2 regions of the Cobetia sp. MC34 genome follow, and region 1 is predicted to be linked to the other one. Evidence: predicted binding sites of a transcription regulator. Region 1 holds the regulator's gene; the other holds the start of a gene.
The links. Region 1 encodes FNR, which switches genes on or off when oxygen is low (the NO sensors DNR and NnrR bind a similar motif). Its sites were predicted from a motif close to TTGATNTANATCAA; they were not measured.
Positions count from the first base shown of each region.

Region 2: the regulator FNR is predicted to act here: its motif matches at 1,659-1,672, upstream of IZU87_RS15345 (cytochrome ubiquinol oxidase subunit I).

Region 1 covers NZ_JADPPY010000004.1:86,323-89,530, forward strand. The annotation lists gene IZU87_RS03525 (fatty acid cis/trans isomerase) at 1-731, shown strand, start outside; gene fnr (fumarate/nitrate reduction transcriptional regulator Fnr) at 939-1,688, opposite strand; gene IZU87_RS03535 (hypothetical protein) at 1,977-2,255, opposite strand; gene IZU87_RS03540 (cbb3-type cytochrome c oxidase subunit II) at 2,281-2,898, opposite strand; gene IZU87_RS03545 (cbb3-type cytochrome c oxidase subunit I) at 2,895-3,208, opposite strand, start outside.
Region 2 covers NZ_JADPPY010000040.1:13,415-16,622, reverse strand. The annotation lists gene IZU87_RS15350 (aminotransferase-like domain-containing protein) at 1-1,338, shown strand, start outside; gene IZU87_RS15345 (cytochrome ubiquinol oxidase subunit I) at 1,886-3,208, shown strand, end outside.

The sequences.
Region 1 (3,208 bases):
TCCTGCGCATGGAAGGCGAGAACAACCTGCTGGTGCTGTTGCCGGCAGGTGAGCGTCAGGCGGTGCATGACAGCTGGTATCGCGACGTCAGCCCCGGGCTTGTCGAGCTGCTGTTCAAGAAGCCGCCGCAGTTCGATGCGCCCAGTGGCATCGTCTGGACACCGCAGGAGCTGTCATCCCCGAACCAGGCTCGCCTTGGGCTGATGCGGCGCATGCAGGAGCGCCTCGCGCCGGAACTCGGCCATGAGCGCAGCCTGAGCAATGTCGAGGACGAGCACGTGCGACATGAGCTGCAGGCCCTCGCTGCGGTGCAGGGAGTCTCGGCCAGCCTGATGCCGGAGGTGACGATCGTCGCGCTGGAGGATGGCACTGATGACTCGCCGCGCCTTTACAGCGTGCTGCGCAATTCCGCCCACGCCAACATCACCAGCCTGTTCGATGAAGAGAAAAATCGCCGTCCTGAGGAAGACACTCTCGATGTCTTGCGGGGCGTGGCGGGCGATTACCCGAATGCCTTCTGGCGTCTGACGCCTGACACCCTGACGGGGCTGGCAGAGCGGGTGGCGGCACTCGAGACCGAAGAGGACTATCGCGCCCTGCAGGCCGATATCGGGGTGCGCCGGACTGATCCGCGCTTCTGGGAGTTCTCCGACAGCGTGCTGCGCACCAACTATGCTGATCGCCCTGTCGAAGCGGGCCTGCTGGACTATAACCGCCTCGAGAACCGCTGATCGCCAGCGAAGGCCGAGACAAGCCCTGTTGTCAGGACTGTCAGGGTTGTCAGAGTTGTCAGGACGACTGACGACTGGCCTGACAGAAAGAAGAAGCCCGCCACGCAAATTGCGTGGCGGGCTTCTGTCTTGTGTGGTGCCGGCATGGCGCCCTGGCGGCGGATCAGCGCAGTGTCGCTCAGCGTGATGTGCTGTCAGCAGGCGTCATCAGCGACCACCCTGACACTCGCCTTCGGCCAGTTCGATCAGGCCATCCAGATGCAGGATATGCACCTCGCGGGCACGAATGTCGACCAGCCCCTGGGTCTGGAAGCGGGTCAGGATACGGCTGATGGTTTCGACGGCCAGCCCCAGATAGTTGCCGATATCGGCGCGTGCCATCGAGAGGCGGAAGCTGTACGGCGAATAGCCACGGCGACGGAAGCGCTGTGACAGGTTGACCAGGAAGCTCGCCAGCCGCTCATCGGCTGTCTTGCGCGACAGCAGCATCATCATGCGGCGATCTTCGTGCAACTCTTTGCTCAGGCTCTTGAACAGCTGGGTTCTCAGCTCCGGCATCTGCTCCGAGAGCGCATTGAGGCGGTCGAAGGGGATCTCGCAGACGGTTGTGGTCTCCAGCGCCACCGCGGTGCCGGGATAGCAATTGCTGTCGATGGCATCGAGCCCGGCCAGCTCGCTGGGCAGGTAGAAGCCGGTCAGCTGCTCCATGCCGCTGTTTTCATTGGTGATCTGCTTGAGACTTCCGGAGCGCACCGTGAAGACGCAATCGAAGGCATCGCCCTGGGTGAAGAGCACTTCCCCTTTTCTGAGTGGCGCGCGACGGCGGATGATGGCGTCAAACTGGTCGATATCTTCCATGTTCAGTGCCAGTGGCAGGCACAGTGAACTCAGCGAACAGGTCTGGCAGCGGGCTTCATGGGCGCGCAAGCGGTGTGATGCCTGTGCATTGGCCGTCATGGTGACTCTCCTGAGGAATGTCACCGCTACCCCTGGGGCAGGGCAGCGGAGGGGGCTTTCGGGCGCAACGAACGGTGGGGCGGGGCCTTGTCGCCCGCCGCTACCCCGCCCAGCCGAAGTGAGTCGAGCGGCCAGGGTCTGAGCGCTCATCGGCTGGGGCAGTGCAATTTCGTGACGCCATAATATTAGATTTTATTAATTCATTATCCTGCCCAACCCATGGGCGTTGCAAGGTGTGTGAACTTTAGGCCTGGTTGGCCCTGCGTGACCATACCGCGACGACCTGCCTCAGCCAGCTGCGCCGAGCAGCAGGATCAGTGCGGCGGCCAGCGTCGCCAGTGCCAGCCTGCCCCAGGCACGTGGCGCTGGCGTGTCAGGCTGACGTACGCCGTTGATGCGATGTTCCTGCATGGGGCCATCGCCTTCGCGCTCGTCGCTGTCAGCGCTTGCAGCGCGCGAAAGACTGCCCAGGGCCAGCATGGCGAACAGCACCAGGCTGCCCAGCGTGAGGGCCAGCACCCAGAGATTCCAGAACAGGGGGAGTCCAGTTGTCTCCAGCAGATTCATGTCGTGTCTCCTGAGCGGTGTCCTGTCATGGGCCACGGCTAGCGATGTCGCTCGCGGGGGCGGCCTGCTGCAGGTAGGCGAGCAGAGCCGTGATTTCGGCAGTGCCACGTACGTCATTGGGGGCGGCGAGAATCTCGTCTTCCGCGTAGGGCACGCCCAGGCCTTGCAGGGCTCGCATGCGGGCCGCGATGCCTTCGCCGCTCAACGCCTGCTCGAACAGCCACGGGTAGGCGGGCATCGCTGAGCCCGGCACCTGACTGCGCGGGTCATTCAGATGCAGGCGCTGCCAGGCATCGTCATGCTGCGCAGGCAGCTGGCTCAAATCCGTCCCCCAACGCTCGACGCCCCACAGCGAGGGACGGTCGTAGTAGCGCGCCCGGGCGATCGTCGCATCGCCGTGGCGCGCCGTATCGCCAGGTAGATCGCGCACCATGCGTGTGTGGCACTGCTGACAGCCCTCGCGTTGGTAGATGCGCTGGCCCTCCAGCGCCAGGGCGCTCAGCGGTTTGAGGTCTTCTGGCGCGCTGGCGAGGCTGGGGTGAGCCCCGAGCGGCACCAGCTGGGCAAGGGCGCCGAGGCTCATGGTGAGCAGGCATAGTGCCGTCATCAGGCCGGCGTGACGTTCGAGCAGGACATGTCTCATGCGTAGTGCCCTCCCGAGGATGTGGCAGGGGGCGTGGTAGAGGGGGACGCAGAGTGCATGGCAGGTTCTGATGATGCCTTGTGCGAGCCGGAGCTCAGGCGCTGGCGCTCATGAGCGGCTTGGCGTTCGCTCTTTTGATCAGCCAGGGTGCGCGTCACATTGAGGAGCATCAGCAGCAAGCCGAGCGCCCAGCAGGCGAGCCCGCCCAGCGAGATCATCATCGGCATGCGGGCCACTTCCAGCACCTCGCTCAAGGTGTATAGCGGCCTGCCGTCATCTGCCAGTACATGCCACATGCTGCCTTGAAGCA
Region 2 (3,208 bases), on a different contig from region 1:
GTGCGTCAGGCCAGCAAGGCGCATGGCATCAGTCCCTCTACCGTCTTCCAAGCGTATTACCTGCTGGAGAATCAGGGATTGATCAGTGCGCGGCCGCGCTCGGGATATTTCGTGCGTGACAATGCCTCGCGGATACTCGATGAGCCGCATGTCGCCCTGCAGCAGCAAGCTCCTTCCGATGTCGCCGTCAGTGAACTGGTGTTCTCGGTGCTGGGCTCACTGCGCGACAACGATACCGTCCCCTTCGGCTCTGCCTTCCCGAGCCCGGAGCTCTTTCCCCTCGCGCGGCTTGCGACCAGCATGACGCGCGGGCTGCGCCAGCTGTCATCGCATGCCGTGATCTCCGACATGACCACAGGCCATCCTGACCTGTGCCGACAGATCGCTCAGCGCTACATGGTCAATGGCATGCAGCTGCCGACAGAGGAGTTGGTGATCACCAATGGTGCCATGGAGGCGCTCAATCTTGGTCTGCAATGTGTCACCCAGCCCGGGGACCTTGTCGCCATCGAGGCGCCGGCCTTCTATGCCACGCTTCAGGTGCTTGAGCGGCTCAAGCTGCGCGCGGTGGAAATTCCGGTACACCCGCGCGAAGGGATTGATCTCGAGGTACTCGAGAATCGTCTGGAGACGCTGCCCATCAAGGCCTGCTGGTTCATGAGTCATCTGCAGAATCCGCTGGGGGCCAGCCTGAGCGATGCACGCAAGGCCGAACTGTATGCGCTGCTCTGCCGTCATCAGCTACCGATGCTGGAGGATGATGTCTACGCGGAACTGTATTTCGATCAACGTGCCGAGGTGTCGCCCCCGCAACCCGTCAAGGCGCTGGATGTCGAAGGTCTGGTGATGCATTGCGGGTCGTTCTCCAAGTGCCTGGCACCGGGCTATCGGGTGGGCTGGATATCCGCGGGGCGGCATACCCGGGAGATTTCGCGCCTCAAGCTGATGACGACCATCTCGCCATCGCTGCCCGCCCAAGTGGCCCTGGCCGACTACCTTCAGCATGGCGGCTACGACCGCCACCTGCGCAAGCTACGTCTGGCGCTCGAGACCCAGCAGACAGCCATGCTGGCAGCCATTGATCGCTACTTCCCCGAAGACACTCGCGTGACCCACCCCCACGGGGGTTATTTCCTGTGGTGCGAGCTTCCCGAGCACATCGACTCGCTGGCCCTGTTCCAGCAGGCGTTGGCCCACGGCATCAGCCTAGCGCCGGGGCCTATCTTCTCGGCCACCCAGGGCTTCAAGCATTGCATTCGCTTGAGCTACGGCCACCCATGGGATGCGGCGTCAGAGCGCGCCATGCAGACATTGGGTGAATTGCTCAAGGCAGCCTGAAACGCGGACCGCTCAGGCTGCATGCGAGGTGCGAGGAGTGCCTCGAGTATATGCGCGCATGAGTGCGCGCAAATGCCGCAGCCCTTGTGGCCGCCTTGCCACACAGTCTTCACTCGTCATCCGCGGGGGCGAAAACAGCCTTTTGCGGCACATGTCACTCGCGCGCCAGCCGCTTGCCACACCTGGATGTCGCACCTTGTTGCGCACCCTGGCTGCATGCCTTGATGCCGCACGCGTGCCCTAGCAGGGTGCGCAAGAGCCCGCCATGGCGGGGCCTGCCGCCAAGGGCGATGTGGCACGCGCCTGACCCCGTCATAGTGCTGACGTGAATCAGAGTGCGCCCTCCTGCCCGACTCGCCTTGCTGGATTCTCGCCAGACCACCTGGCTGGCTCACGGGCATTTAACGACTGACCAAGATTCAGCTCGCAACTGATATGGTTTTTTCTCGCACAACTGAGCCTGTTATGGCTTCCGGTGGCTCCCTAGAGTAGCGGCGAAGATTCAGGCAGGGCCGTCCCCCTTGCCGCCTACTCAGGAGACATTGCCATGTTCGGCACCGAGGCCATCGACCTGGCCAGGATACAGTTCGCCTTCACCATCTCGTTTCACATCATCTTCCCGGCCATCACCATTGGCCTCGCCAGCTATCTGGCGGTGCTGGAAGGCATGTGGTTGAAGACGGGCACACAGGTCTACCGCAACCTCTATCATTTCTGGTCGAAGATTTTCGCGGTCAACTTCGCGATGGGCGTGGTGTCAGGGCTGGTCATGGCCTACCAGTTCGGCACGCATTGGAGCGGTTTCTCGGCCTTTGCCGGCAGCGTGACCGGGCCACTGCTGACCTATGAAGTGCTGACCGCCTTCTTCCTCGAAGCCGGCTTCCTCGGCGTGATGCTATTTGGCTGGAATCGCGTCGGCCGCGGCCTGCACTTCTTCTCGACCTGCATGGTGGCGCTCGGCACCCTGGTCTCGATGTTCTGGATCCTGTCGTCCAACAGCTGGATGCAGACCCCTCAGGGGCATGAGGTCATCGATGGCATCGTCGTGCCGGTCGACTGGCTCGCGATCGTCTTCAATCCCTCCTTCCCCTATCGCCTGGCCCACATGGCACTGGCCTCCTTCCTGAGCACCTCGCTGTTCGTCGCTGCCTCCGCCGCCTGGTTGCTGCTCAAGAAACGCGACACCCCGGAAGTGCGCAAGATGCTCGTCATGGCGGTGCTGATGTTGATGGTGACCGCCCCGCTGCAGGCCTTCGTCGGCGACATGCATGGCCTTAATACGCTCAAGCACCAACCGGCCAAGATCGCGGCCATCGAAGGCCATTGGGACAACAGCCATGGGGAACCGACACCGTTGATCCTTTTCGGTGTGCCCGACATGCAGCGCGAAGAGACGCGATTTGCGCTCGAGATTCCGGCCCTCGGCAGCCTGCTGTTGATGCATGACATCGACAAGCAGGTGCCGGCGCTCAAGGACTTCCCCGCCGCCGACCGCCCCAATTCGACCGTCGTGTTCTGGAGCTTCCGCCTGATGGTCGGCCTGGGCCTTGCGATGATTCTGCTCGGCCTCTCGGGTGTCTATCTGGCCCGCAAGGGCAGGCTCTTCACCTCGCGGCGCTGGCTGAGACTGGCCGTCGCCATGGGGCCGGCCGGTCTGATCGCGATACTCGCGGGCTGGTTCACCACCGAGGTCGGCCGCCAGCCGTGGGTGATCTACGGCTTGATGAGAACGGAAGATGCCGTCTCTGCCCACAGTGCCGTTCACCTCAGCATCAGCCTGACAGCCTTTGTCACGGTCTACTTCATCGTCTTCGGCACGGGGATCAACTACATCTTCAAGCTGATCAAGAAAGGGCCTGAGGGTGATGAC